Regions from separate parts of the Allocoprobacillus halotolerans genome, predicted to be linked through region 1. Evidence: a T-box and tRNA genes for the amino acid it is inferred to sense, from the RefSeq annotation. Region 1 holds a T-box; the other holds one or more tRNA genes.
What was found. The T-box of region 1 lies ahead of pheS (phenylalanine--tRNA ligase subunit alpha). A T-box ahead of a tRNA ligase gene usually reads a tRNA of that ligase, here a tRNA-Phe.

Region 1 (12,187 bases):
TCTATCAAAAAACTGCTGTTTATGGTCATTTTGGTAGAGGAGATATTAATCTTCCTTGGGAAAAATTAGATCGTGTAGACAGTTTGAAAAAATATTTATAAGCTCCCATCGGAGCTTTTTTAATTTTTGAATGAAATCAGTGTTTTTTATAAATGAAAAATGGTATAATAATATTAACGAAGGAGGAATATTTATGAAAGTCAGTATAAGAGGAAAAAATATTGCACTAACTGAAGGGATTGAAACAAAAATCAGCAAAAAGCTCAATTTATTAGACAAGTATTTTATTATGAGTGAAAATGTTGAAGCCAAAGTTTTAATTAGAACTTATCCAGTTGGTCAAAAAATTGAAGTGACTATTCCAACAGAATATGTATTATTAAGAGCGGAGGTTGTTGATAATGATCTTTATAATGCGATTGATTTAGTTATCGACAAGCTAGAAGGACAAATTAGAAAGTATAAAACGAGATTAAGTCGTAAATCAAAAGATAATAAACTCGCATTGAACGTTGCTTCTATTGAACCTTTAGAACACGAGGAAGAAGATGTTATTGTCAAAACAAAATCAATCAGTCCAAAACCTATGGATATGGAAGAAGCGATTATGCAAATGGAATTGATTGGACATTCATTCTTTGTTTATCGTGATGTAGAAACAAATGAAATCAGTGTTGTTTATAAAAGACATAACGGTGGTTATGGATTAATTGAAACACAATAAAAAAGCTCACTAAGAGCTTTCAAGAAGATACCCTTGATGGGTATCTTTTTCTTTCATTAACTTATCGATATCATTGAGTATTGTCACTTTTTTGATAGACCATAATGGGGCAACTAAATCAGCAATAGGCCCATCACCTGTTAGTCTTTCAATCACAACATGAGGTGGAATGTATTGCAGTTGATCAACAACCAAAGAAATGTATTGTTCACGTGTTAACATATCAAATGGTTGTCGGAGATACATACGATGCAAGGCTGTATTTTTTAACATATAGAGATTATGAATCTTTAATCCCTGAATATCAAGTTGACCTACCTGTTTGGCTGTTTCTAGCATCATATCATAAGTTTCGTAAGGTAGACCATTGATAATATGAACACAAACATCAAGATGTCGTTGTCTTAAACGTTGTAGGCCCTCTAAAAAGTCTGATAATCATGACCACGATTGATGAGTTTTGCTGTTTGATCATGAATCGTTTGAAGTCCCAGCTCAATATATAAATCACAGCGATGAGATAATTGTTCTAAATAATCACAAATGTCTTCACTTAAGCAATCAGGACGTGTTGCTATTGCAATGCCAACAACATCTTTTTTATTGGCAAATGGTTCAAATCTTTCTTTTAATTGTTCAACTGTACCATAGGTATTGGTATTTGCTTGAAAATAAGCAATAAACTGACAGTCAGGCCATTTTTGGCGCATAATGGAAGAAATATCTTCGAATTGTTTTTGCAAGGAATCTTTCACATGACCAGCAAAATCACCAGAACCTGATTCGGAACAGAAAATGCAGCCACCTTTGCCACAAGTACCATCACGGTTAGGACAGGTGAACCCAGCATTTAAAGACACTTTAGCGACTTTACCATGATATTTTGTTTTTAAAAAGTAATTATAAGTATGATAACGCTTGTTATCAAATGTATATGGAAATTTATTCATGACATCACCTGCCAAGATTATAACATAAAGGAGAATACAATGTTAGCGTTAAAAAATATTTCTAAACAATATAATCAAACAAAAGTTCTTGATGATATTTCTATTTGTTTTCCAGATACGGGATTGATTGGGATTCAAGGACAAAGTGGCTGTGGGAAAAGTACACTTTTATATATTATGGGTATGCTAGATGATGATTATCAGGGTGAAATTTTTTATAATGGTGATAAAATTATGAATTCGCAACAATTTATTTGTGAACATGTTTCATTTATGATGCAAAATAAAGATTTTATTTCCGCTCTAACAATCAAAGAAAATATGATTTTACCTTGTCATATTAGTCACCTTCATTACAATGTGTCTTTTTTACAAAAGATTGTGACCCAATTGGATATTCAAGATTTATTGTCACGCTATCCCCGTCAACTCTCTGGTGGACAGATGAAAAGAGCTTCACTTGCTAAAGCACTACTGAAACAATCAGATATTATACTTTGTGATGAACCAACTGGCGCTTTATATCATCAACAGGCTCAAGATGTCATGAAATATTTAAAAAAGATTTCAAAAAATGTTTTAGTTATTATTGTATCCCATGATCCTCAATTATTAAAGACTTATTGTGATGATGTTTTAACATTATTTCAGGGAAAATTACAAGGAGAAATTAAAAAACAGAAAACATCATCTATTCAGGTAGCACCAGCACATCAACGTCATACACTATGGTTTTATCCGATTCGTCAGATTATTCATCAAAGAAACAAATTGATGTTTCTTTTTTATTTCAATGGATTGTTATTGTGGCTTTCTTTTTGATTGTGACGGCTATTTTTGGCGCTTTTGATGCGACTTTACAAAGTCAACAACAGGCTGTATTAAAAAATATCATCAATGTGGAAAAGAAAGATGGAACACCTTTTGAAAGTCTGCTGACAAATGAAAATATAGCTTACATAGATTATGGTTATCATTTAGAACAATGCCAACTTCAAGCAGCTAATCAGGATATTGAAGCAACAAAATATTTTTTACCTCAACACAATAATCATGTATCTTTAATACAAGGACGTATGCCTCAAAATGATATGGAAATTCTTGTCAGTCAACCCTTTTATCAAAAATATCATAATCAAAATCTCACTTTAACCTATCAACAAAAAACTTTTTCATTGGTGATTGTTGGGGTTCTTCCACAAGATTTTTTAGTCAAGATGAAATTTATTTATCCAATACTTTTAAAAATAATATTCCAGAACTTGTCAATCATCATGAATGTATTGTTGAAACCAAAGCAACACAAAATAAATCCGTTTATCAAACATTATCACATGATTATATTGTTTATAATGAAATACAAGAACGTGTCAATAGTTATCAATCTTTACTTTCATTAGCTCAAATTGTTGCAGGTGTTTTTATTGGTATGAGTTTATTGATTTCGTTATTATTGTTGGGGATTGTTGAATCTATCATTTATTATGAAAGAAAGCATGATATGGCTTATTTATTGTCGCTTGGATTATCATCTTCAAGATTATTCTTCTTATCACTTTGTGAAGCTATTTTGTTAGGTAGCATAATAGCATTAGGAGGTTGTTTATTATCCATGATCGCTTATGAATATGTGAATCATGTTTTATGCATTCAAGATTATTTTTCGTTTTCACTATTGTTAAAACCTATTTTCTTTTCACGCTATGATTTATATATTATTATTTTCTTTATTTATCTTGTTATGAGTGTTTTGTCTGTTTTAAGACCGATTCAAAAAATGATGAAGATTACAAAAACAGATGTTTTAAGGGAGGAATAGGATGCTTGAAGTTCAACATATTTCCAAACGTTATCATTATCAAAAGGTGTTAAATGATATTTCTTTATGTTTTCCAAAAGCAGGTATCGTCGCAATCGTTGGACCAAGTGGTTGTGGGAAAACAACATTATTACATATTTTGGGTGGTATTGATCGTGATTTTCAAGGTGAACTGTTGTGGAATGGACGTTCAGTGAAACATCGTTTGACACGTTATCGTCGTCGCCACATCAGTTTTATTTTTCAACAATTTCATTTGATTATGTGGCTATCATTAAAACAAAATATCAGTTTGCCTCGTTTTTTTCATAAACAGGAAAAGGCCGATTTCGCTTTAGAAATGGATGCATTGAAACAACAATCATTAACTTCACTTTCAATGGGACAAAGACAACGCTTGGCTTATTTACGAAGTCATTACCATCATAGTGATATTCTTTTGTGTGATGAACCAACCGGTTCACTTGATCCTCAATATGCCAAAGCAGTGATGGAATTGTTGAAGAATGAAGCCAAACATCGTCTTGTCATTTTGGTATCTCATGATGAAAAATTAGTGAAAGAATATAGTGATGAAATTTATTATATGCAAGATGGTGAAATTATCAATCATGATATTTTATCATCACAAAAACGTATCGAACATTTTCCTACAATTCATCATCAATATGTCTTTTCTCATATGCGCTTGGCATTTGCTTCCTTATGGTCCCATAAAGGGCGTTCTTTACAACTTATCATGGGTTTGCTTTTGTCTTTGTTATGTATTGTGACGGCTCTGACTTTAACACGCCATCTTGAAGAACAGTTTCATCAATATATTTATTCACTTGTACCAGCATCTGGAATTAGTTTTCAATCTCGTTATCAACAATCACTCTCATTGGAATTGTTAGATCAAATGCAAAATCAAGCAGGTATTATCAAAAGTGAAATGTTTTTAGATGATTATGAATGTTTAGGTATTGGTTTTGAATCTGATCATTATGAACAATCTCAAACACTATTTATTGGTGATGATACATCGCCCTATACTTATCTCTCATTACAATATGGACAATATCCTCAAGCCAATAATGAGATTCTTTTATCATTATCAACAGCTAGACATCTTTATGGTGAGCAGGATGTATCGTCTTTAATTGGACAAAATGTTTATGCCTGGTATCAACATGACTGGGAAGTGAAAGGTATCTGTTATAAAATTGTTGGTATTACCAATCAAACAACCACATTAGATACACTTTATCAGATGAATCATGCCTATATTCATCTTTTAAAAGATGTCTATACTTATGATGTGAATCAGGTTACTTCACATCTAGGAATTCTCTATGTCCATCCAGATTATCAAAGAGAAGATGTCATCAAACAACTACAAAAACAATATCCTGATTATGAGTTTATGGAAATTGGAAAATCAACAACCCAGAATGTTTCAAAGACTCTTGAACAGGTAAATATGATTTTAGCTATTTTTTCTTTATTGGCTATTTTATCTTCTTTATTTTTGATAGGTGAAGTAATGTTTTTGAATGTTGTACAAAAGAAAAAGGATTTAGCAATTATGAAATGTTTTGGAGCCAGTTCTTTGGACATTATGAAAATTGTTTTTTATGAATCTTTACAGATTTTGTTTATCGCACAAAGCTCATGTCTGATTTTATATTATCAGATTATTCAAATTTTGAATACTTTTATGAAAGATGTCTTTGGAAGTGAAATGTTTTCTTTGCAGATGGATATGTATGTTGTAGGGGTCGTTTTTGTGTTATGTGCCTTATTGGTTTTTATCAGTCAATGCCCACCGCTCTTTTATATTTTAAAAATGAATACCGTACAAGCTTTAAAAGAATAAAGAAAAACTTGTTTTTCATCAAAAAGTTAGTTATAATATTACCGTTAATACGATGAAAAGGACAAGTAGGTAAAGAATTTGTATCAGAGAGGAAAACAAAGGCTGGAAGTTTTCTTACAATGCATTTATTGAATTCACCTTGGAGTGCGACTAATCATCGCCGTAGAGCAACGTTACTGCTTTAAAGGGCATAACTTATTAAGTTATGAATTAGGATGGTACCGCGATATAATCGTTCCTATGTGGAACGGTTTTTTTATTTTAAGGAGGATATTATGGACGAATTATTAAAGATTAAAGAAGAAGCTTTATTGAAGATTCATGATTGTTCATCGTTGAAAGCATTGAATGATTTGAGAGTTTTCTATTTAGGGAAAAAAGGACCAATGCAATCAGCTATGAAATCAATGAAAGATATGACAAAAGAAGAGCGTGCCTCTTTTGGACAGGTTTCTAATAAAGTCAAACAAGAAATGACACAAGCGATTGAAGAAAAGAAAAAGTTTTAGAAGAAGCAGAGATGCTTGAAAAAATTCAAAATGAAAAAATTGATATTAGTTTACCAGGAAGTCAGTTACCACTTGGAACAATTCACCCATTAACAATGATTAGAGAAGAATTAGAAGATTTATTTATTGGAATGGGTTATAGTGTTGCGAAGGACCAGAAGTGGAAACAGATCATTTTAACTTTGAATTAATGAATTTACCAAAAGATCATCCTGCTAGAGATATGCAGGACACTTTCTATATTGATGAAAATACATTATTAAGAACACATACATCACCAGTACAGGCTCATGTTATGTTAGCAGCCAATGGACAAGGACCAATCAAGGTTATTTGTCCGGGAAAAACATATCGTCGTGATGATGATGATGCGACACATTCACATCAATTTAGTCAATGTGAAGGTTTGGTTATTGATAAAAATATTACTATGGCTGATTTAAAAGGAACATTAGAATTATTTGCGAAGAAGATGTTTGGTGAAAAACGTGAAATTCGTTTAAGACCATCTTATTTCCCATTTACTGAACCAAGTGTAGAAGTTGATATTTCTTGTTATAACTGTAATGGGAAAGGTTGTGCAATGTGTAAACAGACTGGATGGATTGAAATTTTAGGAGCAGGTATGGTCAATCCTAAAGTTTTAGAAATGTGTGGTTTTGACAGTCAAGTTTATCAAGGATTTGCCTTTGGAATTGGCTTAGAACGTGTGGCCATGTTGAAATATGGTATTGACAATATTAGAGATTTTTATAGTGGTGATTTAAGATTCTTAAATCAATTTGTAAGAAAGGATTAGGCATATGGAAGCAAGTTTAAAATTATTAAATCAATATGTAAAAGTCGATGATTTTTCGGCACAGGAAATTGCTGATCAATTAACATCTATTGGTCATGAAGTAGAAGGAATGCATACTTTTGCAAGAGGAGATAAACTTGTTGTAGGGTATGTCAAAGAAAAAGTTCCTCATCCTGATAGTGATCATTTAAATGTTTGTCAGGTAGAAGTTGGAAATGGCGTGGTTCAACAGATTGTTTGTGGAGCACCGAATGTTGATGCTGGACAAAAAGTCATTGTGGCATTGCCAGGATGTGATTTAGGTGAAGGTTTTAAGATTAAAGAGGCAAAGATTCGTGGTGTTGAATCAAATGGTATGATTTGTTCAATTGCTGAACTCGGTATTGATCAAAGATTATTAAGAGAAGAAGATAAAGCAGGTATTCATGTTTTAGATAAAGATGCTCCAGTAGGTGAAGAAGCTTTAAAATACATGGGATATGATGATACAGTTTTAGAAATTGGATTAACACCAAATCGTGCTGACTGTATGGCTATGATTGCCTTGGCTTATGAGGTAGGTGCTTTATTAAAGCGTGACGTTCATGTTCCTGCCATGAAAACATTGAATGAATTAGAGAGTGATATTGAAGTTGATGCTCAAACTGATTTATGCCCATTATTTGGTGCAAAATTAGTCAAAGGGGTACAAACAAAAGAATCACCTGAATGGTTAAGAACATTCTTGATGGCAAGTGGTATTAAACCAATCAATAATATTGTTGATATTTCTAACTTTGTGATGTTAGAAACAGGTCAACCTATTCATATGTATGATTATGATAAATTAAAAGAAAAACGTTTTGTCATTAAAACTGGATTCCATCAAAAAGCCACTTTATTAGATGGTAAAGAATATGATATTTTGCCTGAAGATATTATTGTTTCAACTGATGATGGTATCGGATGTATTGCAGGTGTCATGGGTAGCGATGATACGAAGATTGATGAAAATACTGTTAATATTGTGATTGAAGCAGCGACTTTCCATGGAGCGACTTTACGAAACACAGCACGTCGTTTGAATTTATTAACAGATGCCTCACAGCATTATATTAAAGGTGCTATTGATACAGCGAATACAGCAAGAGTTTTGAATCGTTGCGCTGCTTTACTTGAAGAATTAGCTGACGCCAAAGAAATTTATAAAAGTGTATTGACTGATTATGAAGTTGAAGAAAAAGTGATTACACTCACAACAACACGTGTGAATGGTTTATTAGGAACAACAATTTCTACGGAAGCTATTGAAGATATTTTAACAAGTTTGCATTTTACATACACATTAGAAGGAGAAACATTTACAATTCAAGTACCAACTTATCGTAATGATATGTCTATGGATGCTGATGTGATTGAAGAAATTGCCAGAATGTATGGCTATAATCATATTCCATCAACATTACCATTCATGGAAATGACAAAAGGTGCTTATACACCAGTTCAAAGTTGTGTGAAAATGATTAGACATTTATTAACAGATTTAGGTTTACATGAAGTGATGACTTATACTTTAACATCACCAGCAATGGTTGATGATTTCAATCTTTTCCATCATCAAGATAATGTATCTTTAATGTTACCGATTGGTGAAGAAAGAAGTGTAACAAGAAAATCATTGATTCCATCTTTGTTGCAGGCTATTAATTATAACCATGCTCATGCTCAAAAAGACGTCATGATTTATGAAATTTCACATACTTATTCAAAAGATACAGAAATTCAAAATTTAGCGATTGCATGTTCTGGAATGTATCAAAATGTTGCATGGCAACAACTCCAACAAAAAGCTGATTTCTATTTATTAAAAGGTTTTGTAGAAACAATTTTTGAAAAATTAGGTATTAAAGAATCACGTTATACATTAAAACCAGTAGAAGCCAATAATTCTGATTTCCATCCTGGTAGAAGTGGATATATTATGATGGGAAAAGATATTGTTGGTGTGATTGGTGAAATTCATCCTCGTCAAGCGAAAAAATATGATGTGAAAGATGTTTATGTGGCTGAATTGAATTTATCTGTTTTATTAAATTTAAAGAAACCAGCGATTAAATTTACAGATATTCCACAATATCCATCAGTAACAAGAGATATTGCTTTGGTTATGGATAAAGATATTCCAGTTCATGATGTAGTACGTTCTATTTGTAAAGCTGGTCAACGTTTAATTGTTGATACACAGATTTTTGATATATATGAAGGGGAACATATCGAAAGTGGTAAAAAGTCAGTGGCTATCGCTTTAACATTCCAGGATGCTTCAAAAACATTGGATGATGCTTCAATCAATGCAACAATGGAACAGATTTTAAATGCTGTATCAAAAGATTATGGAGCGCATTTAAGAGTTTAATATGGCAAGAAAACTTTCAAAAAAACGTGTTGGAATCGCTGTGTTTGGGGTTGTTCTTCTCTTTATTGCAGTCTATATTGTGATATGGAGAATAGAGTTAAAGTTGGCAGATGGCGGAGATATCACTTTAGAAGTTGGGGAAGAACTGAGTCATGATGTCGCAGATTATTTGAATTTAACTTGGTATCTACCTTCAGAACGTGAAGATATTATTGAAAATTGTCAATTATCATTAGAAGATATTAAATATCTGGATGAAAAGGAACAATATCCTGAAATTGGTGAATATCATGGAACAGTTACTTATGATGATGAAACTTATGCGATTCATATTGAAGTTGTTGATGAAACAGCACCAACTATTGAATGTCAGGAAACAGTCGCTTATGGAACTGAAAATTTTCAACTTTCAGATATTATTACCGTCAGTGATAATTCACAAGATGATTGTGATGTTCAAATTGAAGGAAAAGTGGATGTTTCTAAAATGGGAACTTACAGCGTTGAAGTTAAAGCCACCGATCCTTCACAAAATGTGGTTGAAAAGTCATTTGAAGTGCAGGTTGCAGACTTAACAGCTCCTGAATTGACAATCAAACCAATGATTGCTTATTTGAATGAAAAATTCGATCCATTAAAAAATGTTGAAGCACAAGATAATGTGGATGGTGATTGTACAGCTTCTATTCAAGTATCAGGTGAAGTAGATACCCAAAAAGCAGGGACATATACTTTAACTTATGCAGCCAAAGATCAGGCAGGTAACGAAACAAAAGTTGAACGAGAAGTTGTGGTCAAAGAAAAAGAAACATCTTATCGTATTTCTAATGTTCCAATGGTTTTACAATTACCAGATTATCATAATGGTTGTGAATCAGCATCTTCAACGATGTTGTTACAATATTATGGATATGATGTAACTATGCCAGAAGTCATTAAAAAAGTTCCAATTGTACCACTTGAGTATAAAGATGGACGTTTATATGGCGCAGATCCACATGTTGCTTTTACAGGTAGTATGTCTTCTCGTGGCTATGGTATTTATGTTGAACCAATGGTTGATGTTTTAGAAACAATCATTAAAGAACAAAATGGAAAACATCAAGTCAAAAATTTAACAGGTTCATCGTTAGAAGATTTATTAACTTATGTAGAAATGGGACATCCTATTCAAATATGGGCAACGGCTTCTTTACAAACATATGAACAATCAGGAAAACAACAATGGTATATTAAGACATTGGATGGAAAGTATACGGATGAAAAAGTCACTTTCCCAGTTAGTGAACATTGTCTTGTTTTGATTGGTTTTGATGAAGATCGTGTTGTTTTAAATAATCCTTTACAAGGATTAACAATTTGGGATAAAGATGCTTTTGAAAAAGCTTATGAAGGTATGGGCTCACAAGCAATTATGATTGAAGAATAAAAAAAGAGAAGTGAATGTTATCATTTTAACATTTCACTTCTCTTTTTTATCCCATATCAACAAAATTTCTAGTTTTGATACGTTTATATATTTGGAAAGTTGTTGATGAAATTAAAATCGCTAAAGCGAGTGATAGACTTGTTCCTAATGTTGATAAAAAACTTTCCATAAACAAATCATTCATACCTTGCACAGCATAAAGCATGGTATAATAGATTCCACTACCAGGTACCAAAGGAAAGCAACCAATAATGATAAAAATTGTTGCAGGTGCTTTAAAGAAACGAGCAAAGAACTCGGCTAATAAGGAAACACAAAGCATGGCGATAAAACTTTGTAAGAAAATATTATTTAAAGAATCAGAAATTAAATAAATAAACCAACCTAAAGCTCCAATCAATGAACCGATGATTGAAAAACAAATATTTTTTGAATTCTAAATATAAATGTAAAACCAAAGCAGCCTATAAAAGCGGCTAAACATTGTATCAAACTTTCCATACTAAACTCCTTGTAAAATCATCATCATAATACCCACTCCAATAGCGATGCTGGCAGCAATTAAAATGGCTTCAATCATACGTGACAGCCCAGAAACAAAGTCACCACCAATAATATCTCTTAAGCTATTTGTAATCGCAATACCTGGCACAAGAATCATTAAAGTTCCAGTGATGACAGATTGTTGATTAGAAATGATATTCATTTTTTGTGCAATAATGGCAATACTTGCTAAAACCATGCTAGAAAGAATTGTACGCACGATACCATTGACATCCAATCTCTCTAGTAAATATATAAAGTAATAAAGAATCAAACCAATAAAAGCGTAAACAATCATTTCAGGGATATGTCCACCAAAAAAGACACAGAACATCGCAGCCGATACAATATACCCCATCAAAATCAAATGATAATTGAGTTTTTGACTTTCAATATTTTGAATTTTTTCTTTGATTTCATCTAAAGATAGTTCTTGATTGCTGATTTGACGGACTAAACAATTCAGTTCATAGAGATGGTCTAAATGTGTTCGATTACTGCGAGAACGCTTAGAAGACTGATAAGGTGTTCCATCATGTAAAGTTAAAGATAAGGTAAAATATGTTGGAATCGCAAAAACTTCTATATTTGTAAAACCAAAGCCTTCACACATTCTTTTTAAAGATTCTTCAACACGATAGATTTCTGCCCCATGTTTTAAAAGCAATTGTCCAATTTTATTGATCTGTTGTAAAACATCTAAATCATTCATATTTTCACCCCACAGATAAATGTTATATCATAAATCAGATATTTGAATCAATGGAATATGTGAAAATTCTTCTTGAATTAATTTTTGAGGAGAAGAAGATAATAAGGAAAGTAGACGTGAGGCTTTGAGTTCCATATCTAAGGCAGGATGGTGATATTTAGAAAAGTTCGTGACAAGTGCATAAGGACATGTTTTTTGATTAGTGATAAATATTCTCGTCCTTTTTCATTCATTGCCAGAATACGTATATAATCTAAATTCATTGCTTTTTGTATATCTTCTTTGGTATTTTTCATTAATATATGAATAAGCATACGAGAAATACGAGGACGGGTATAACGTTTGGATGATAGTTGTTCAATGAATTCTTCCATTGTCTGACATTGATTGATGGTTTTATATAAAGTGTTTTCTAACCCCTCATCCACCATATGATAATTTTTCAGTTC
Region 2 (20,141 bases), 180 kb from region 1:
GAAACCTATGATTTATATTTTTAAAAAATGCATAAGATTTGAAATTAAGCAAAAACTATAAATAGGAGGTTTGGAAAATGAAAAAAATAATCATCCTATTTATGGTTGCTTTGTTGTATGGATGCTCAAATGAAAAGCCAACAGAAGAAAAGAAAACCCAATATAAAGATGGCACTTATACAACAACGGCGATGGGATATGGTGGCGAATTTGAAGTTGAAACAACATTAAAAGATGATAAAATTCAAGATATTGTTATTAAAGAACATAATGAAACACCTTCTATTGGTGGTGTAGCTTTAGAACAAATGATTGAAACAATGAAAGAAAAAATCATTATGATGTGGATACAATTTCTGGGGCAACCAAATCATCACAGGCGTTGAAAGAAGCTGTTGCGAAAGCTTATGAAAAAGCCAAAAATGAATCTTGATATTCTTTATTTGTCGAAAGTAGTTACAAAAAAATGTAGCTACTTTTTTTATCTAGGAAGAATAAGTCTTTATTTTTTATAAAAAATGGTATATGATAATGAAAATGATAGGGGGCTAAATAATGGAAGAAAACTATGTTGGTCGTGAAAGAAATATTACTTTAATTATGGATTTTTATGAATTGACGATGTCATATAATTATTTTAAATTAGGAAAACAGAATGAAATTGTTTATTTTGATATGTTTTATCGTAAAAATCCTGATCAAGGTGGATTTGTGATTTTTGCTGGTTTACAGCAATTGATTGAAGCTATTGAAAATATGCATTTTAGTGATGGAGATATTGAATATTTAAGATCTTTAAATGTTTTTGATGAGGATTTTTTCACTTATTTAAAAAATTTCCGTTTTACTGGAACGATTTATTCAGTCAAAGAGGGAACACCTGTATTTCCTTATGAACCATTAATTACTGTGAAGGCAAAATTAATTGAAGCACAATTAATAGAGACATTTTTGTTAGTAACAATTAATCATCAATCTTTAATTGCAACAAAAGCAAGACGTATTGTTCAAGAGGCCAAGGGACGTGCTGTCATGGAATTTGGTGCTAGACGTGCACAAGGTTATGATGGGGCTCATTACGGAGCAAGAGCAGCTTATATTGGCGGTGTTGTTGGAAGTGCTACAGTATCAGCTGGAAAAGATTTTCATATGCCGGTTTTAGGAACAATGGCTCATTCATTTGTCCAATCTTTTGATTCTGAATATGAGGCTTTTAAAGCTTATGCTACAACATATCCCGATAATTGTGTTTTATTAGTAGATACATATGATACTTTAAAGAGTGGTGTTCCTCACGCTATTCGTGTCGCTGAAGAAGTTTTAGCACCAATGGGGAAAAGATTAAAAGGAATTCGTTTAGATAGTGGGGATATTGCCTATTTAACAAAGAAAGCTAGAATGATGTTGGATGTAGCAGGGTTACATGATTGTCAGATTACTGTTTCTAATTCATTAGATGAATATTTAATTCGTTCAATATTGGAACAAGGCGCTCAAATTGATTCTTTTGGTGTCGGTGAAAACATGATTGTCTCTAAATCTTCACCAGTTTTTGGAGGCGTTTATAAATTAGCTGCTGTTGAAAAAGATGGAGAGATTATTCCTAAAATTAAAATTTCTGAAAATACTGAAAAAATTACGAATCCAGGATTTAAGAAAGTCTATCGTCTAATCGAAAAAGAAACAAATAAAGCCATTGCTGATATTATTGCTTTCCATGATGAAATATTGGATGAAAATCAAGATTTAACGATTTATCATCAATTAGATTCTTGGAAACATAAAACACTTTTTGCTGGTACATATGAGATTCATCCTTTACAGACACTTGTTTTTGATGAAGGAAAGAATGTCTATCCGCATTATTCATTAGATGAAATTAGAAAGTATTCTGAGCAACAGAAACGTCTATTATGGGATGAAATCTTCCGTTTAGAATATCCTCATATGTATTATGTTGATTTGACACAAAAATTATTAGATTATAAGCTAAAAATGTTAGCGAAAGGAAAAAAGGACATTAGTCCTTTCTTTTTAAAGGATTTGTTTTATGATAATTACAGTTGTTGGTTTAGGTGTTATAGGTGGTAGCTTTGTAAAAGCGTTGAAAGGCAAAGGATATGATGTATATGGTGTGGATTGTGATTTAAAGACTTTAGAAATGGCAAAGGCTGAGGGGTGTATTATAGAAGGATACCAAGATGGACATGAGATTATTGCTCGAAGTGATTTAACGATTATTTGTTTGTATCCTTCTAAAGTTTTAGAATTTATTGCTAATCATCAATTTAAAAAAGGTAGTATTGTGACAGACGTGGTTGGAATTAAATCTTATTTTTGAAACAGGCATTGGCTATTATAGATAAAGATGTCGAGTATATCAGTGGTCATCCAATGGCTGGACGTGAGAAAAAGGATATCTTTATGCCAGTCAAGAAGTGTTTTATAATGCCAATTATATTGTCATTCAACATGAATTCAATCAATTAGATAAAATTGAATGGATGCGTCAATTTGTTGGAAAGTTAGGTTTTAAAAGTGTCAAAATTATGAGTCCCTATGATCATGATGAAATCATTTCATTTACTTCTCAGTTACCACATACATTGGCAGTTGCTTTAATGAATAGTAATGATGAAAAATATGAAACTGGAAAGTATATTGGAGATTCTTTTCGTGATTTAACAAGAATTGCTAATATTAATGCAGACTTGTGGTCAGAACTTTTCTTCCACAATAAAGAATATCTATTGGCATCAATGGAACGATTTGAAAAAGAGTTTGATCAGTTAAAACAAGCTATTGCTAATGGTGATGAAAAAACTTTAAAAGCTAAGTTTTTAGAATCCTCTAGACGACGAGAGAAATTAGAAAAATAGAAAGAAGAGACTTCATTGCATGAATAATCTTCTTTTTTGTATGCCGGGCATGGCATATATCTAGGTGGTGAAAGTCCACTGTGGGGGGCGATGTCGCAACTGCCAACCACTAGCCAATATCAAGGGTGTCTATCGTGAGATGGAATCTGAAAGAAGATGGAGGCAAAGTCCTGGTCCGAGGAACACGAATCACATCAGGCATATAATAGGGACGAGTGTGCAAAACAACACGAAGTCATAAGAGGTTGCGGAATAGGACTATTATATGTAAATGTGGCGGATATATGGGAGGAAAGAGATATGACCTTATCCCGGGAGGTCTCACTAGCGATACAGCAGTAACAACGAATAGTGAGAAGTCAGCAGAAGTCGTAGTAGTAAGGAAGTGACTGTAATGGTCATGGAGCGAAGGACTGAATAAATCTATCAGTTATTGAATTTTGAATTGATTTCATTATACGAAACCGTGGAGATAGACGAGTACACTAGAAGACCCGAAAGAAGAATGTAGGGAAGGTGAGTATAATGGATAGCGAAAGAAATGGAGGTAACGAAAATATGAAAACTGATAACACATTGCTTGAGGAAATGCTTAGTGATACTAATCTAGAACTAGCATTTACACAAGTCAAACGAAACAAAGGTGCAAGTGGAGTAGATGGAATGGAAGTAGCTGAACTTAAAGACTATTTAGATAAACATCTAGAAGAAATTAAGGACAGTATACGAAACAAGACATATAAGCCACAACCTGTGAGAAGAGTAGAAATACCCAAACCCGATGGCGGAATACGAAATCTAGGAGTGCCAACAGTACTTGATAGATTTGTCCAACAAGCCATAGCCCAAGTGTTAATACCTATCTATGAACCAATATTCAGTGACAATAGTTTTGGATTTAGACCAAATAGATGTTGCGAAATGGCAATCATCAAAGCATTGGAATATATGAATGAAGGCTATCAGTGGATAGTAGATATAGACCTAGAAAAGTTCTTTGATACAGTTAATCATGATAAACTTATTTCACTTGTCATGAAAGATGTAAAGAGTGGAGAAATAGTATCCCTAATTAGGAAATATCTAGTAAGCGGGATTATGATTGATAATGAATATAAAGAGTCAGTCGTAGGAACACCACAAGGTGGAAATCTAAGTCCGCTACTCAGTAACATAGTTCTCAATGAACTAGATAAGGAAATGGAAGCACGAGGACTAAGATTCACACGATATGCAGATGATTGTATTATATTAGTGGGTAGCAGTAAAGCCGCCGATAGAGTAATGGAAAACATTAGTAAATTCATAGAAAAGAAACTAGGACTTAAAGTAAATATGACTAAAAGTAAAGTTTCCAAACCTAATGATATTAAATATCTAGGATTTGGATTCTATTATGACTCTTTTTCATCTATGTGGAAAGCAAAACCACATGAGAAATCTATCGCAACACTGCAAACAAAACTAAGGAGACTAACAAATAGAAGTTGGTCAGTATCGTGGGAATATAGAATACTTAAGATAAGACAACTTGTAAATGGGTGGATTAACTATTACCGTATTGGAAATTTTATAAAAGTCTGTAGAAAACTAGATGCACAAATAAGATTTAGGATACGTATGTACTTATGGAAGAAATGGAAAACCATAGGAAATAGAGAAAAGCAACTAAGAAAGTTAGGGGCATTACCATGGCAAGCTAAAACTTGGGCAAACAGTCGAAAATCATATGCAAGATGTGCAAGTACATTTCTTCAAACAAGAATAACTAATGATTTATTATATAGAAAAGGACTACCATCAATGGTAGCCCAATATCAGTTAAAACATATTTCAGTATAGATTTAAACCGCCGTATGCCGAACGGCACGTACGGTGGTGTGAGAGGTCGAAAATAAATATAAAATTATTTATTTTCTCCTACTCGATTATATTTATGGAAAGAAAAGTGAAAAAATATGATTTTTTATAAAACGAAAAAACATTGAATTAAAGAAGAAAAAATAATTTATAGTATGAGATGTAGTAAGGGAATTATAAAAAAAACAAAAAAAGGTATTGCATAAATGTGGAAAATATTATATACTATTTGAGCAACGAGTTAAGGAAGTTGGTTCCATAGCCAAGTTGGTAAGGCTACAGACTGCAACTCTGTCATCGTCGGTTCGAGTCCGGCTGGAACCTCCATCGTTGCCCAGGTGGCGAAATTGGTAGACGCACAGGACTTAAAATCCTGCGGACCTTAAAATCCGTGCCGGTTCGACTCCGGCCCTGGGCACCAGTTATAAAAATCGGCTCTGAAAAGAGTTGAAAAAAATAAAAAAAGTGTTGCAATTGAATATGAAATGTGATACTATTGAATGGCACTGTTAAGAGGCGCTAGTAGCTCAACTGGATAGAGTGCTTGACTACGGATCAAGAGGTTGTGGGTTCGATTCCTGCCTAGCGCGCCAATCAATTATGTTAACGGGAAGTAGCACAGCTTGGTAGTGCACCTGGTTTGGGACCAGGGGGTCGCAGGTTCGAATCCTGTCTTCCCGACCATTGTAATGGGGCTTTAGCTCAGCTGGGAGAGCGCCTGCTTTGCAAGCAGGAGGTCAGCGGTTCGATCCCGCTAAGCTCCACCATTATGTTGCGAGGTTTACCCAAGTCCGGCTGAAGGGATCGGTCTTGAAAACCGACAGGGGATGAAAGTCCCGCGGGGTTCGAATCCCTCAACCTCCGCCATTTTATTTAATTTCATATCGCGGGATGGAGCAGTCTGGTAGCTCGTCGGGCTCATAACCCGAAGGTCGTTGGTTCAAATCCTTCTCCCGCAACCAAATGGTCTGGTAGTTCAGTTGGTTAGAATGCCGCCCTGTCACGGCGGAGGTCGCGGTTCGAGCCCCGTCCAGACCGCCATTATGGTTCCGTAGCTCAGTCGGTAGAGCAGAGGACTGAAAATCCTCGTGTCGCTGGTTCGATTCCGGCCGGAACCACCATTCATTTAAAAACGATTCACTACATGGCGGGGTAGCTCAGTTGGCTAGAGCAATCGGTTCATACCCGGTGGGTCGGGGGTTCGAATCCCTTCCCCGCTACCATTAAGTATCGTAGTGGTGAATACCACTTTTTATTTTATACGGACCCTTAGCTCAGTTGGTTAGAGCTATCGGCTCATAACCGATCGGTCGAAGGTTCGAGTCCTTCAGGGTCCACCAATTGTCATTAACCTCAATTCTTGAGGTTTTTATTTTTTATAGTCTTATTTATGTTATAATGGTTTTGTTAATATTCATATATATTTCATAACAATATGATATATTCAGTGAGAAGTAGGTGATAGAATGGATAATATAAAATTAATGGGATTAACTCATCAACAAGTTGAACAACGTGTACAACAGGGATTGATGAATATATCCCATGACAATATTTCAAAAACAAAAAAACAAATTATATTAGAACATACTCTTACATATTTTAACTGTTTAAATCTCTTTTTAGCAGCTATTATTATTTCAACAGGACGTTGGACGAATTTAACATTTATGGTTGTTATTTTTATTAATGCTTTTATTGGTATATATCAAGAATTAAAAGTAAAAAAGATTATAGATCAGTTAACAGTTGTTACAGTTAAAAAAGTAAAAGTTATCCGTGATCAACAAGAAATGATTATTCCGACTGAAGAACTTGTAAAAGATGATATCGTTTTTTAGAAACTGGCAATCAAATAGGAAGTGACTGTATTGTTTTAGATTCACATGGGATGGAAGTCAATGAAGCTTTATTGACAGGTGAATCAGAACCAGTTAAAAAAATCTAAATGATGAACTTTTATCAGGAAGTTTTGTGGTTGCTGGAAGTGCCTATGCAAAAGTTATTCGTGTGGGTAATGAGAATTATTCTACAAAACTTGTTCATAAAGCAAAAAATAAAAATAATGCTTCTTCAGAAATGAAAGATTCTATTGAAAAAGTTATTAAAATATTAAGTGTTGTTATTATACCTGTTGGATTGGTTTTATATTTTTCACAACGTAGTGCTTTTCCTAATGATTTAGCAAGCGCTATTGTTAAAACAGTAGCTGGTGTTATTGGAATGATTCCCGAAGGACTTGTTTTATTGACAAGTTTGTCATTTATTATTGGAGTGGGAAAGTTAGCACGTAAGAAAGCTTTGATACAGGAGATGGAAGCCATCGAAGCTTTAGCAAGAGTTGATGTTTTGTGTCTTGATAAAACAGGAACTATCACAACTGGAGAATTAAAAGTTGAAAATGTTTTACCAATTAATTCTCATACTCTTCAAGATATTGAATTTATAATGGGGGTTATGGCTCATGAATGTGATGATGTCAATGCAACGCAGTTAGCACTCCAAAATTATTTTTCTAAGCAGTATCATGTCAAGATTGATAACTCTATTCCATTTTCATCACAACGTAAAATGCGTGCTTTAACGATTGTGGGAAGAGGTAACTATGTTTTAGGGGCACCTGATTTCTTACTGATGCCTGATGATGAATTTTTGATAGAGGCTGAAAAGTATGCTAGTAAAGGATATCGTGTTTTATTATTAGGACAAACGGATTCCATTGATGTTTCACAGTCACAAATTGGTGCAGTGAAAGCTATGGCTTTGATTGTTATTTATGATTGTATTCGTCCTGAAGCCAAAGAAACATTACGTTTCTTTGAAAATGCTCATGTTGATATTCGTATTTTATCAGGTGATAATCCAACTACAGTTGCGCGTGTGGCACAATTAGCGGGTTTAAAAGATGGACATCTTTATATTGATGCTTCAACATTACCTGAAGATGATTTGGAAATGGAAAAAATTGTTTCACATTATCATGTTTTTGGACGTGTCAAACCAGAACAAAAACAACGTATTATAAAAGCATTACAAGCCAATGGACATGTTGTAGGGATGGTTGGAGATGGAGTCAATGATGTTTTGGCTTTGAAAGATGCTGATTGTGGTATTGCGATGGCGGCTGGTAGTGATGCTGCTAAACAAGCTGCTCATATTGTATTATTGGATTCTTCATTTGCCTCAATGGTTGATATTGTTAAAGAGGGAGAGCGATTATTGCAGATATTGAAAGAGTCAGCTCACTTTATCTTACAAAAACAATTTATTCTACAGTTCTTTGTCTTGTCTTTGCTGGATTACAAATGAGTTATCCTTTTACCCCTTTACAATTAAGTTTAATCAGTGGATTAGCTATTGGTTTACCAAGCTTTTTATTGACTTTAGAACGTTCTTCATCATTATCATCACAAGGTTTTTTAAAGCATGTTATTTCAACAGCATTACCATGTGCTTTAACAATGATTATTTATATGCTTTTGATTACTTTTATTGGATATCAGTTTCATTTTAGTGATCGTCTATTATCAACATATTATTATCTTGTGGCTGGTTTTATTAGTTTTCTTGTTGTTTTTGTTGTATGTCTGCCTTGGAATCGCTTAAGAGTTATTGTCGCTAGTGTGATTACTGTTGTTTTCTACTTGATTTTAATGGTTATGCATGATTTCTTTGAAATCAATTCTTTATTTTCTGTGTCGATGCTTTTTATCATTCCTATTTGTGCAACAACACCTTTTGTTTTGTTTGCATTGAAACGAGGTATTGTTCATATTTATAAATATCTAGGAAAACATTAACGTAATAGCTTTAAATTATAAACGGAAATATGCGTATTGGTTTTAGAAAGAATTTGTTGGCATTGTTCCTTTGAAAGATCAAAGAGTTTATAAGGATGAATATTAATGGTGGATACATAAGCACCACATTTGATTTGAAATGAACATTTCTTATGTAAATAATCAAAAGTTTTATCTTGTAGATAATGATAAAGATCAATGAATGCTATTTCAATCAAATCTTCGTTCGTATTAAACATGACCATAAAGAAAAAATTAGATCTTTCATAATAAAGACTAACATCTCCGAAATCAAAATACTCTTTCATTTTTTCCATGAGATGCTTAGAAACATGAAAATAGAGTTGAGGATATTCTTCAATCAGGTAAGGTATAATTTGAAATTCAATATAAATACCTGTTAAAAAGCGAACGGATTGGGGAATGTGGAGTTGTTTAAAAAAAGGATAAAGATTTTTTTGATAATCTATATGTTGATAGGAAAAATCTGGATCTAAGATTGGAAATTGATATTGATTATGTGTTATATCATATATGTACATTATTACTCACCATATTTATTCTAACATCATGAAAATAAGAAAAATGTCGATTTATGTCATCATTTGTATAAATAAGTCTGAAAGGACTTATTTTTTGTTTTTTAACATATATATGATTAGGTGAGTCTATGAATCGAAAGAAATATATTGTGATTGGATGTAGTTTATGTCTTTATATCATTATTCTAAAATATATGTTTTCATTGTTTTTTCCTTTTATTTTAGCGATTCTTTGCTTTTTTATATTGAAACCGATTGTTGATCGTATTCAACAGAACATACCCCTTCAAAAAAGTGCTATCGGTATTTCGTTATTATTATTTATTTATCTTCTGTTTGCCTTTTTATTGGCTTTATGTATAACCGCTTTATTTTGTTTATGTATGCATTTTTTTCAAATGCTACCAGTCTATTATGATTCTATTTTTTTACCATTTATTTATAAAACGACAAAACTTTTTCAACAAATATTTTCTTTTCTGCCACAAGATTTCGTTATCATTTTTCAAAACTGGATTCATCAAAATATGTTAGATCTCATTGCCTTTGCCTCAACATTTATTAAATCCATACCATCTTTTTTATTTTCCTTTTTTATGTTTGTGATTTCAACTTTCTTTTTGATGTTAGATTATGAAGATATGAAAGATTGTTTCTTTAAATTAGTTCAAAAAAAGACCTGTTATCAATTGGCACAACTCAAAAATAAGGTTTTAAAAAGTCTATGGATTTATATCAAATGCCAACTTATTTTAATGATGATTACGTTTTTTATATTACTCATTGCATTTTTTATTCTAAAAATAGAGCCAGCATTTCTTTATGCTTTCGCTATTTGTCTATTAGATAGTCTTCCTTTTATTGGTGTTGGGATCATCTTAATTCCTATGATCATTCTTTATATTTTTCAAGGTATTTATATAAAAGCCATTTATTTACTTTGTTTATATGTCATCATTAATATGATTCGTAGCTTTTTAGAACCCCATATCATGAATAAAGAAATGAAAGTTCCAGCTTTTTTATTGCTTGTTTCGATGGTTTTGCATATACATTTTTTTGGTATTGTGGGAATTGTCCTTTCGCCTTTGCATATGAGTTTTTTATATCAGTATTTTCATAAAAGTGGAGATTTGATATAATAAAGCAAGGGAGGAAGATAATGATGCATAAAAAGTATTTTTTCTTTGATATAGATGGAACATTGACTCATAAACAAACAGGAGAATTAATAGAAAGCGCTAAAATAACGATTCAAAAATTGCAAGAACAAGGGCATTTTGTTTGTATTGCGACAGGAAGAGCTTATTATAAAACAAAAGAATTTGCAAAAAAAGCTGGTTTTCATCATATTGTCAGTAATGGTGGAGCAGCAATTACTATTCATGATCAATTGATTGAAAATAGACCACTTGATCGTCAAAAAGCCATTGCCTTATGCCAGGAGGCGCATCAAAAAGGTTTTGGTTTATTAATTTCACCCAATGATAACATTGATGTTATTATGAATGATGAACTATTTATTCAACAGGTTGGTTATCGTCAAGAACCAACACGTTATTTTTATGATTCATCTTTACAATATCAAGATATTAAGGATTACTACAAAATATATATTGCGATTGAACAAGAACGTGAACAGGAATTGACACTATTGAATTCTTTAGGACATATTCGTTTTATGAAAGAATATTTAACATATCAACATGATGCTAAAGATGAAGGTATTTTACGAATGTTGGAGTATGTCGGTGGACAAAAAGAAGACGTAGTGGTATTTGGTGATGACTATAATGATTTGATTATGTTTAAGCCAGAATGGACATGTATAGCTATGGGAAATGCCTGTGATGCTTTAAAAGAAAAAGCAACTTTTGTAACGAAGGCAAGTTATGATGATGGAATTGAATACGCTTGTCAGTATTTTGGATGGATTTAAATAAGAAATAATTGTATACAATTATACAAAAATATGATATACTATTAGTTATACAGAAAAAGGGGTGAATAGCATGGATAATCAAATTCAAGATTTTTTTGATAAATCATTAATAGAAAATCAAATTGATAATGAATTATATCAGACTTATTCCGTAAAAAAGGTTTACGTAATGAAGATGGTACAGGAGTTTTAGTGGGTTTGACAAAAATATCTGATGTTGTGGGATATAAAAAGGAAAATGGTGAAAAAAGGATGACTATGGAAGTCTTTATTATCGTGGAATAAATGTAGAAGATATTATTCGTTATCCTCAAAAAGAAAAGCGATATTTATTTGAAGAAATTTGTTTTTTAATTCTTTTTGGTTATTTACCATCACAGGAAGAATTTGAAAGATTTAAAAATATTTTAAGTGAACAGTATACATTACCAACTCATTATTTGGAAGCCAATATTCTCGGTTTTCCAGCAAAAAATCTGATGAATAAACTCCAACAAGAAGTTTTGATGTTGTATAGTTATGATGATGATCCTGATAATGTAGAAATTATTGAAACATTAAATAAAGGTATTAATTTATTAGCTAAAATTCCAAGTATTGTTTGTTATACATATCAAACAAAAATTCATTACTTTGATGAACAGAGTTTGGTTATTCATCATGTTCAAAAAGATTTAAGTATTGCTGAAATGATTTTATCATTACTACGACCTGATGGGCAATTTACAGCTCAAGAAGCCCAAACGTTGGATATTGCATTAGCTTTACATGCTGATCATGGGGGAGGAAATAATTCAACTTTTACTAATGTTGTCATTTCTTCAACAGGAACAGATATTTATTCAGCGGTAGCGGGAGCTATTGGTTCTTTAAAAGGTCCACGTCATGGTGGTGCTAATTTAGCCGTTAAACAGCAAATGGAAAAAGTTATTGAAGAAATTTCAGTTCATGCTTCAAATGAAGAGATAGAGCGAATTGTTTGTCGTATTTTAGATAAAGATTTTAATGATAACAGTGGTTTGATTTATGGTATTGGTCATGCTGTATATACGCTCAGTGATCCTCGTAGTGAAATTTTAAGTGAAAAATGTAAAGAGTTGTCTATTGAAAAAGGCCGTTATGATGAATATATGTTATATAAACGCTTTGGTGAAATAGCTGTGCAAGAAATATATCGTCGCAAAGGTATTCATGTTTGTACCAATGTTGATTTTTATAGTGGTCTTGTTTATAATATGTTAAATATTCCTAGTGATCTCTATACTTTATTATTTGTTGTTGCAAGAACAGTGGGTTGGATTGCTCATAATATTGAAAACAAACTGTATTCTAATCGTATTATTCGTCCCGCAACAAAATATGTTGGGGAATTAAAAGAATATCAACCAATTGAAAAACGTTCATAAAAAGCTATCTTTAGATAGTTTTTTTATGAAAAAATAATCCAGAATAATCTGGATTATTTAACCATTTTTGTCCAATGATATTTATCTTCTAATTTACCCCATTGAATACCTGTTAATGTATCATAAAGTTTTTGGGTTAATGTTCCTGTCTTGAAATCATTAATTGTAATCATTTCACCTTTATAACAAAGTTCTCCAATTGGTGAAATAACAGCAGCAGTTCCTGTTCCCCAAGCTTCTTTTAATTGTCCAGTGCGACCAGCTTCCATTAGTTCATCAATACTTAAGTCACGTTCTTCAACTTTATATCCCATGTCTTTTAAAATATGAATAATAGAATCTCTTGTTACACCTGGTAATACAGATCCCTCTAAAGCAGCAGTAACAACCGTATCATTAATGAGGAACATAACATTCATTGTACCCACTTCTTCGACATAACGACGATGAACGCCATCTAACCATAGTACTTGTGTATAGCCGTTTTCTTCAGCTTTTACCTGAGCAGCAATGCTGGCAGCATAATTTCCACCACATTTTGTAAATCCAGTGCCACCTTTGACAGCTCGTACATATTCATCTTCAACCCAGATTTTGACAGGATTTACACCTTCAGGATAATAAGCACCAACAGGTGAAAGAATAATAATAAAACGATAACTGTTTGCTGGATGAACACCAACACCTGGCTGAGAGGCATATATGAATGGACGAATGTATAATGATGTATCTGGAGCAGTTGGAATCCAGTCTTGTTCATATTTTACTAAAGCTTCAACTGCTTCTACAAACATGTCTTCAGGCAATTCCGCCATGCAAATACGTTTATTTGAGTTAATCATACGTCGAGCATTCATTTCTGGTCTAAATAGTAAGACATCTCCTTGAGGATTACGATAGGCTTTTAATCCTTCAAAAGTTTCTTGGGCATAATGTAAAACCATTGTTGCTGGATCCATTGCAATTGGACCATAAGGAACAATACGAGCATCATGCCACCCAATGTCTTTATCCCAATCCATCATAAACATGTGGTCAGTAAAATACTTACCAAATCCTAAATGATTTTGATCAGGCTTTTCTTTTAATGTTTTTGCTCTTTCGATTTTGATTTCCATAAAAATCCCCCTTTTTATAATTAATGAAATTATACTCTTTTTTAATCTTGTATACAATATCTTTTTGAGAATACTCATAAAATTTTCATTATATTTTATGAAAATACAAATATTATCAAAAATAATTTTATAAAAAAGACAAAAGTTTCTAACTTTTTATGGTTTGTATAGGTGCTTTGTTGCAACAAAATTCATTTTCATATATAATAGTGGATATTAGATTATGGGAAATGGATTTGCAGCTTTTTCAGTTATAACAGTGGGAATTGGGATTCCTTTCTTGATTGCACAAGGGGCTAATCCTGTTGTTGTCGGTGCTTTAGGTTTAACAGCTGGATATTGTGGCACACTTATGACACCAATGGCTGCAAACTTTAATATCATGCCAGCAGCATTATTGGAAACAAAAATAAATACGCAATTATTAAATCACAAGTCCCTGTAGCAATTGTGATGTTGATAATTCATATTGTTTTAATGTATGCTTTAGCATTTTAATGAAAGGATGATGTGAAATGAAAATTTTGGTTACAGGTTTTGATCCTTTTGGAGGAGAAAAAATTAATCCGGCGATTGAATCAGTTAAGAAATTGCCTGATGAAATTGCAGGGGCAGAAATTGTAAAATTGGAAATACCAACGGTTTGTCATCAGTCTTTAAAGGTCATAGATGCAGCTATTGCTCAATATGATCCAGATGTGATTTTATCAATTGGACAAGCTGGAGGACGCAGTGATATTACTGTTGAAAGAATTGGAATTAATATTGATGATTGTCGTATTCCTGATAATGCAGGTCAACAGATTATTGATGAACCTATCTATCCAGATGGACCAGCAGCATATTTTTCTAATTTACCAATTAAAGCAATGGTAGCAAAAATTCAGGAATTACATATTCCGGCATCTGTATCTCATACAGCTGGTACATTTGTATGTAATCATGTTTTATATGGTGTCAGACATATGATTGAAACAAAATATCAAGGAAAAAGAAGTGGTTTTATTCATATTCCGTTTTTACCTGAACAGGTCGTTGATAAAAAGAATATGCCAAGTATGAGTTTGGATACAATTGTACAAGCACTTATTGGGGCGATTGAAGTCATTGCTACAACACAGGATGATTTAAAAGTAACAGGTGGTGCAACACATTAATGATACGTGTCTTTGTATATGGTTCTTTAAGAAAAGGTATGTATAACTATGATATTTATTTAAAAAATCAAAGTGTATATTGTGGTAATGGATACATTCAAGGAAGTTTAATGACAATTACTGGTGTGATATATCCAGCGTTTTTACAAGAAGGACAGGACTTGGTTTTGGGTGAATTGTATGATGTCGATGAACAGACTTTTAAACGTTTGGATGAGCTAGAAAGCTACTATGGTGAACATTGTCAGGATAATGAATATAATAGAGTTTGTCTGGATATTTTGGATAAAGATGGTAAAAAAATAGATCAAGCCTATGTCTATGAATATAACATGGATAATCCACATAATGTTACTGTTTTAGGTGAAGATATTTTGGAATTAGATTATGTTCAATATATTCAAAAACAAAAATTAAGAACACAAAGTGTGTTTGATGATGATATGATTCTTTTTTAAAGATAAGAGTTTTAAACATTACGTTTAAAACTCTTTTTCATATTTTCATTGTTAAAAAAATGCGTTATAATGGATAAGTAATGAGGTGAGGGTATGACTTTAGATGAAATGAGTCCACAGACATTGGTACAGATAGTTGCAGTCAATGGGAAAGGACTTTTAAGGAGACGATTATTAGAAATGGGGCTAACACCCCATACTTTGGTTAAAATTAGAAAAGTAGCACCAATGGGTGATCCAATAGAAGTCTATTTAAGAAGTTATGTATTGACTTTAAGAAAAGAAGATGCTTCTTTGATTGAAGTAAAGGCGGTGGAACATGAGTAAAAAAATTGCTTTGATTGGAAATCAAAATTGTGGAAAAACAACATTATTTAATGCCTTAACAGGTTCATCACAACATGTTGGAAATTTTCCAGGGGTAACTGTAGAGAAAAAACAGGATTCATTAAAAAGCATAAAGATGAATTGGAATTGATAGATTTACCGGGTATTTATTCATTATCTCCCTATACTTCAGAAGAAATTGTATCTATTCGTTATTTATTGGAAGAAAAACCATGTTTAATTATCAATATCATAGATGCAACGAATATGGAAAGAAATCTTTATTTAACAACTCAATTGTTGGAATTAAATATTCCTATGATTTTAGTATTAAATATGATGGATGAAGTTATAGTTAGTGGTAACAGTATTGATATTGATGGTTTAAAAGAATGTTTAGAAATGGATGTTGTGCCTATTTCAGCAAGTAAAAATGAAGGAATTGAAGATGTCATTACAGCTATTGAAAATAATTTAAATAAACCATCACATCATATTGATATTTGTCATGGTGTTGTGCATAAGGCCATTCATTCTATTTCTCATATTGTGGAACAAAGTGTACAATCTTCACATTTACCATTACGCTATTGTGTGACCAAAATAATTGAAGGTGACGAAGATATGTTTGATCAGTTACGTATTGATCAAGGAGATCGTCATATTATTGAGCATATTTTAGAAAAAATGGAGGAAGAAGCAAAAACAGATCGTGAAGCGGCTTTGGTTGATATGCGTTATTCTTTTATAGAAGATGTTTGCCAACATACTGTTTTTATTGAAAGTGAAACCAAGGAGCAAATTCGTTCTGAAAAAATTGATCAGTTGTTAACGCATAAATACTTAGGAATTCCTATTTTTATCTTTATTATGTTATTGATTTTCTATTTAACTTTTTCATTAATAGGAGCGCCTTTACAGGATTTGATGGATATGCTTATCAGTCAATTTTCTGATATGATCATTCGACTTTTAGAAAAGAATGATGTTGCTTTTTGGTTGCGTTCTTTAGTCGGTGATGGTATTCTTGCCGGTGTTGGAAGTGTTTTATCTTTTTTACCAGTCATTGTCATTTTATTTTTCTTTTTATCAATGTTAGAAGATAGTGGTTATATGGCAAGGGTGGCTTTTGTTATGGATAAGGCATTAAGAAAAATTGGACTTTCTGGTCGTTCGTTTGTTCCTATGTTGATTGGATTTGGATGTAGTGTACCAGCGATAATGGCCACACGTACTTTGTCCAGTGATAGAGATCGTAAGATGACTATTATTTTAACACCTTTTATGTCCTGTAGTGCTAAATTGCCAATATATGGAATGATTATTGCTGCTTTTTTCCTCATAAGGCAGCGCTTGTAATGATAACAATATATTGTATTGGTATATTGGTTGCGATTGTTTCGGCCATATTGCTTAAAAGTACTATTTTTATAGGAGAACCAGTACCCTTTGTTTTGGAGTTACCAGCTTATCGTATACCAACTCTTAAAAATGTTTATTTAAATGTTTTAGATAAAGCCAAAGATTTTATTCATAAAGCTTTTACTATTATATTTATGGCATCCATTGTGATTTGGTTTTTACAAAGTTTTAATTTTACATTTGATTTTGTATCTGATAGTTCACAAAGTATGTTAGCAACCATAGGATCTTTTGTCTCACCTATTTTTGCTCCACTGGGATTTAATGATTGGCGTGCTTCAACGGCTCTTATGACTGGTATTACAGCAAAAGAATCAGTTGTTTCTACTTTAACTGTTTTAACACAGTCTTCATCTACAGCAGCTTTCAATCAAGCTTTGGTTGGTATTTTTACACCTTTATCTTCTTTTACATTTTTAGTTTTTACAGTTTTATATATGCCTTGTATTGCCGCTTTTGCTGCAACGAGACGTGAACTTCATTCGTGGGTGCAGGCAATTTTAACAGTATTGTTTCAAACTGGAATGGCTTATCTGGTAGCGTTGCTTATTTATCAGATTGGACATTTTCTCATTTAGGGGGATTAAAATGGATAAAAATTATGAAACATTATTGCATATCAAAGAAAATCAGTTAATCAAAGCATTTGAAAAAAATAATATGAGTTGTATGGTTGTTAAAAATAAAGAAGAACTGCATCATTATTTAAAAAATATTTTAATAGCACAAAAGAAAGTAGCAGTGGGTGGAAGTGTAACCCTTACTAAGTTAGGTGTCCTTGATTTGATTCAAGAAAGTGATGTTCAGTTTATTGATCGCTATGAAGAAGGATTATCTGATGAACAAGTTTATGAGAGATTACGTGAAGGGTTATTATCTGACATTTTTATCACAAGCACGAATGCTTTAACGATGGATGGATGTCTCTATAATGTTGATGGTAGAGGAAATCGTGTATCTGCAATGATTTTTGGGCCACGTGAAGTTTATGTGATTGCAGGATTGAATAAAATTTTTAATAATGAACAAGAAGCGATGACACATATTCGTGAGTATAGTGCTCCAGCTAATGCGTTGCGTTTAAATAAGAAAACACCATGTACAAAACTTGGTAGCTGTCAGGATTGTTTCAGTGAAGGACGAATTTGTTCAAGTTATGTTAAACTTGGTTATCAAGGTCAAAAGAATCGTATACACATTATCATTATTGAAGAAAATATTGGATATTAGGTGAAAATTATGAAAAAAACAGGAATACTTTTTCCTATTTCAGCTTTGCCAAGTGCATATGGAGTAGGGGATTTTGGAAAAAATGCATATCAATTTATTGATAAAATTGCTCAAGCAAGAATAAAGATATGGCAAATCTTACCCTTGAATCCATTAGGTTATGGTAATTCTCCATATCAACCGTTATCAAGTCACGCAGGAGATGAATTGTATCTTGATCTTGATACTTTTATTCAAAATGGTTTGTTGAAGGAAGAGGAAGTAAAAAAGAAATATCACAAAATTTATATGTTGACTACACAAAAATCAGAAAACAAAAACAAGAATACTATCAATTAGCTTTCTCGCGTTTTGTGCCTGATGATGATTATTATGCTTTTGTTGAAAAAAACAAGTCATGGCTCTATGCATATGCAGTTTTTAGAGTCTTTAAAACATATCATCATGAACGTTCATGGATAGAGTGGGAAGAAGAATATAAAAATTTTCAGCAAGATCAAACATTTTCCTTATTACCATTTACAAAAGATATGGATTATCATATGTTTTTACAATATTTCTTTTTCTTACAATGGCAACAATTAAGAAATTATGCCCATCAAAAAAATATTGAAATTATTGGTGATATGCCTATTTATGTTGGCTTGGATTCAGCGGATGTTTGGCAGAATCGTGAAAGTTTCTTATTAGAAGAAGATGGAACACCATCTTTTGTGGCGGGTGTACCACCAGATTATTTTAGTAAATTTGGTCAAAGATGGGGAAATCCTCTTTATGATTGGGAATATTTAAAAAAACATGATTATACTTTCTGGGTGGAACGTATGAAAGCATCGCAACAAATGTATGATTGCGTACGCATTGATCATTTTAGAGCTTTTGATACTTATTGGGAAATTCCAGCTAGTGAACCAACTGCGGTTATTGGAAAATGGATTGAAGGACCTGCTTATGATTTGTTTGATGCTTTATATGCCAAAGTTCAGAATTTATCTATTTTAGCTGAGGATTTAGGTGATTTAAGAAGTGAAGTTTATCAATTAAGAGATTATTATCATTTAAAAGGAATGTATGTTTTTCAATTCCATTATGCCTCAGATTTTGATTTTTCTAAGGTCGTTGTTTATAGTGGAACTCACGATAATGATACATTAAATGGCTGGTTAAAAACACTTAAGAAAGCAGAATATAAAAAGTTAGAAACATTATTAAAAGATTATTCAGAAACATGGATGTATCAAAAAATCTTGCATTATTGTTTGGATTTAGAGGCTCAAGAAGTCATTATTCCAGTGTGGGATATCATGGGAAAAGACAGTGATTGTCGTTTTAATGTTCCTGGGCAAATTGGATCACCTAACTGGGAATACCACTTAACGGATTTTAAAGAATTTGATGTCTATTTAGAACAGTTCTCTCATATGATAAAAGAGAGTCAAAGGGGTGATGAATCATGAAAAGAGCGATTGTTTTAGCTGGTGGAGGAGCGAAAGGAGCTTATGAAGCTGGTTTTATCAAGGCTATTCATGAAGCCAAAATGGATTATCAGATTGTGACAGGAACATCTATAGGTGCTTTAAATGCCTGTTTATTAGCACAAAAGGATATAGATGTTCTTTTGCATTTATGGGAAAGTATAGATGAAAAAGATGTTTTTGCTGGTGGATTACCTAATTTGGCTGGTGATTTGGAGCATATGTTAGATCAATCTCATCTTGCTGTATCATTTTTTAAAGCTTATGTGAAAGAAAAAGGTGCAGATATTAGTCCATTGAAACAATTGATAAGAGATTTACTAAACGAAGATAAATTATTGAAATCACCGATTGATTTTGGTTTATGTACAGTTCATTATCCTTCATTAAAACCATTATATATCACTAAAGAAGAAATGCCACGTCAACATATCTACGATTATTTATTAGCCAGTGCCTCATGTTTTCCTTTATTCCCGATTCATCATTTTGCGAATCAATCTTTTATTGATGGAGGCTATTATG

Region 2: it has a tRNA-Phe gene. The T-box ahead of pheS (phenylalanine--tRNA ligase subunit alpha) is inferred to sense a tRNA for this amino acid. The anticodon was not compared.

Annotation. Positions count from the first base shown of each region.
Region 1 is NZ_CP101620.1:2,088,620-2,100,806, forward strand. It holds gene metK (methionine adenosyltransferase) at 1-101, shown strand, start outside; gene hpf (ribosome hibernation-promoting factor, HPF/YfiA family) at 194-724, shown strand; partial or broken gene mnmL (tRNA modification radical SAM protein MnmL/YtqA) at 734-1,674, opposite strand; gene NMU03_RS12275 (ABC transporter ATP-binding protein) at 1,714-2,496, shown strand; gene NMU03_RS12280 (hypothetical protein) at 2,493-3,074, shown strand; gene NMU03_RS12285 (FtsX-like permease family protein) at 3,104-3,493, shown strand; gene NMU03_RS12290 (ABC transporter ATP-binding protein/permease) at 3,495-5,351, shown strand; T-box leader at 5,395-5,594, shown strand; partial or broken gene pheS (phenylalanine--tRNA ligase subunit alpha) at 5,627-6,659, shown strand; gene pheT (phenylalanine--tRNA ligase subunit beta) at 6,664-9,054, shown strand; gene NMU03_RS12305 (immunoglobulin-like domain-containing protein) at 9,056-10,483, shown strand; gene NMU03_RS12310 (threonine/serine exporter family protein) at 10,530-10,883, opposite strand; gene NMU03_RS12315 (threonine/serine exporter family protein) at 10,986-11,738, opposite strand; gene NMU03_RS18090 (nucleotidyltransferase family protein) at 11,876-12,187, opposite strand, start outside.
Region 2 is NZ_CP101620.1:2,268,651-2,288,791, forward strand. It holds gene NMU03_RS13310 (LysM peptidoglycan-binding domain-containing protein) at 1-24, shown strand, start outside; gene NMU03_RS13315 (FMN-binding protein) at 78-386, shown strand; gene NMU03_RS13320 (hypothetical protein) at 353-433, shown strand; gene NMU03_RS13325 (nicotinate phosphoribosyltransferase) at 556-2,091, shown strand; gene NMU03_RS13330 (NAD(P)-binding domain-containing protein) at 2,051-2,341, shown strand; gene NMU03_RS13335 (prephenate dehydrogenase) at 2,439-2,879, shown strand; gene ltrA (group II intron reverse transcriptase/maturase) at 3,405-4,721, shown strand; tRNA gene NMU03_RS13345 (tRNA-Cys) at 4,992-5,066, shown strand; tRNA gene NMU03_RS13350 (tRNA-Leu) at 5,072-5,160, shown strand; tRNA gene NMU03_RS13355 (tRNA-Arg) at 5,256-5,332, shown strand; tRNA gene NMU03_RS13360 (tRNA-Pro) at 5,347-5,423, shown strand; tRNA gene NMU03_RS13365 (tRNA-Ala) at 5,431-5,506, shown strand; tRNA gene NMU03_RS13370 (tRNA-Met) at 5,625-5,701, shown strand; tRNA gene NMU03_RS13375 (tRNA-Asp) at 5,705-5,780, shown strand; tRNA gene NMU03_RS13380 (tRNA-Phe) at 5,785-5,860, shown strand; tRNA gene NMU03_RS13385 (tRNA-Met) at 5,886-5,962, shown strand; tRNA gene NMU03_RS13390 (tRNA-Ile) at 6,003-6,079, shown strand; gene NMU03_RS13395 (hypothetical protein) at 6,206-6,580, shown strand; gene NMU03_RS13400 (hypothetical protein) at 6,610-6,687, shown strand; gene NMU03_RS13405 (HAD-IC family P-type ATPase) at 6,714-8,048, shown strand; gene NMU03_RS13410 (hypothetical protein) at 8,045-8,539, shown strand; gene NMU03_RS13415 (hypothetical protein) at 8,536-9,081, opposite strand; gene NMU03_RS13420 (AI-2E family transporter) at 9,210-10,223, shown strand; gene NMU03_RS13425 (HAD-IIB family hydrolase) at 10,247-11,020, shown strand; partial or broken gene NMU03_RS13430 (citrate synthase) at 11,094-12,429, shown strand; gene NMU03_RS13435 (branched-chain amino acid aminotransferase) at 12,483-13,547, opposite strand; partial or broken gene NMU03_RS13440 (5-oxoproline transporter, DUF979 family subunit) at 13,768-14,045, shown strand; gene pcp (pyroglutamyl-peptidase I) at 14,063-14,704, shown strand; gene NMU03_RS13450 (gamma-glutamylcyclotransferase family protein) at 14,704-15,162, shown strand; gene NMU03_RS13455 (FeoA family protein) at 15,256-15,489, shown strand; partial or broken gene feoB (ferrous iron transport protein B) at 15,482-16,848, shown strand; gene NMU03_RS13465 (nucleoside recognition domain-containing protein) at 16,848-17,489, shown strand; gene NMU03_RS13470 (lactate utilization protein) at 17,500-18,141, shown strand; gene NMU03_RS13475 (4-alpha-glucanotransferase) at 18,151-18,480, shown strand; gene malQ (4-alpha-glucanotransferase) at 18,447-19,598, shown strand; gene NMU03_RS13485 (patatin-like phospholipase family protein) at 19,595-20,141, shown strand, end outside.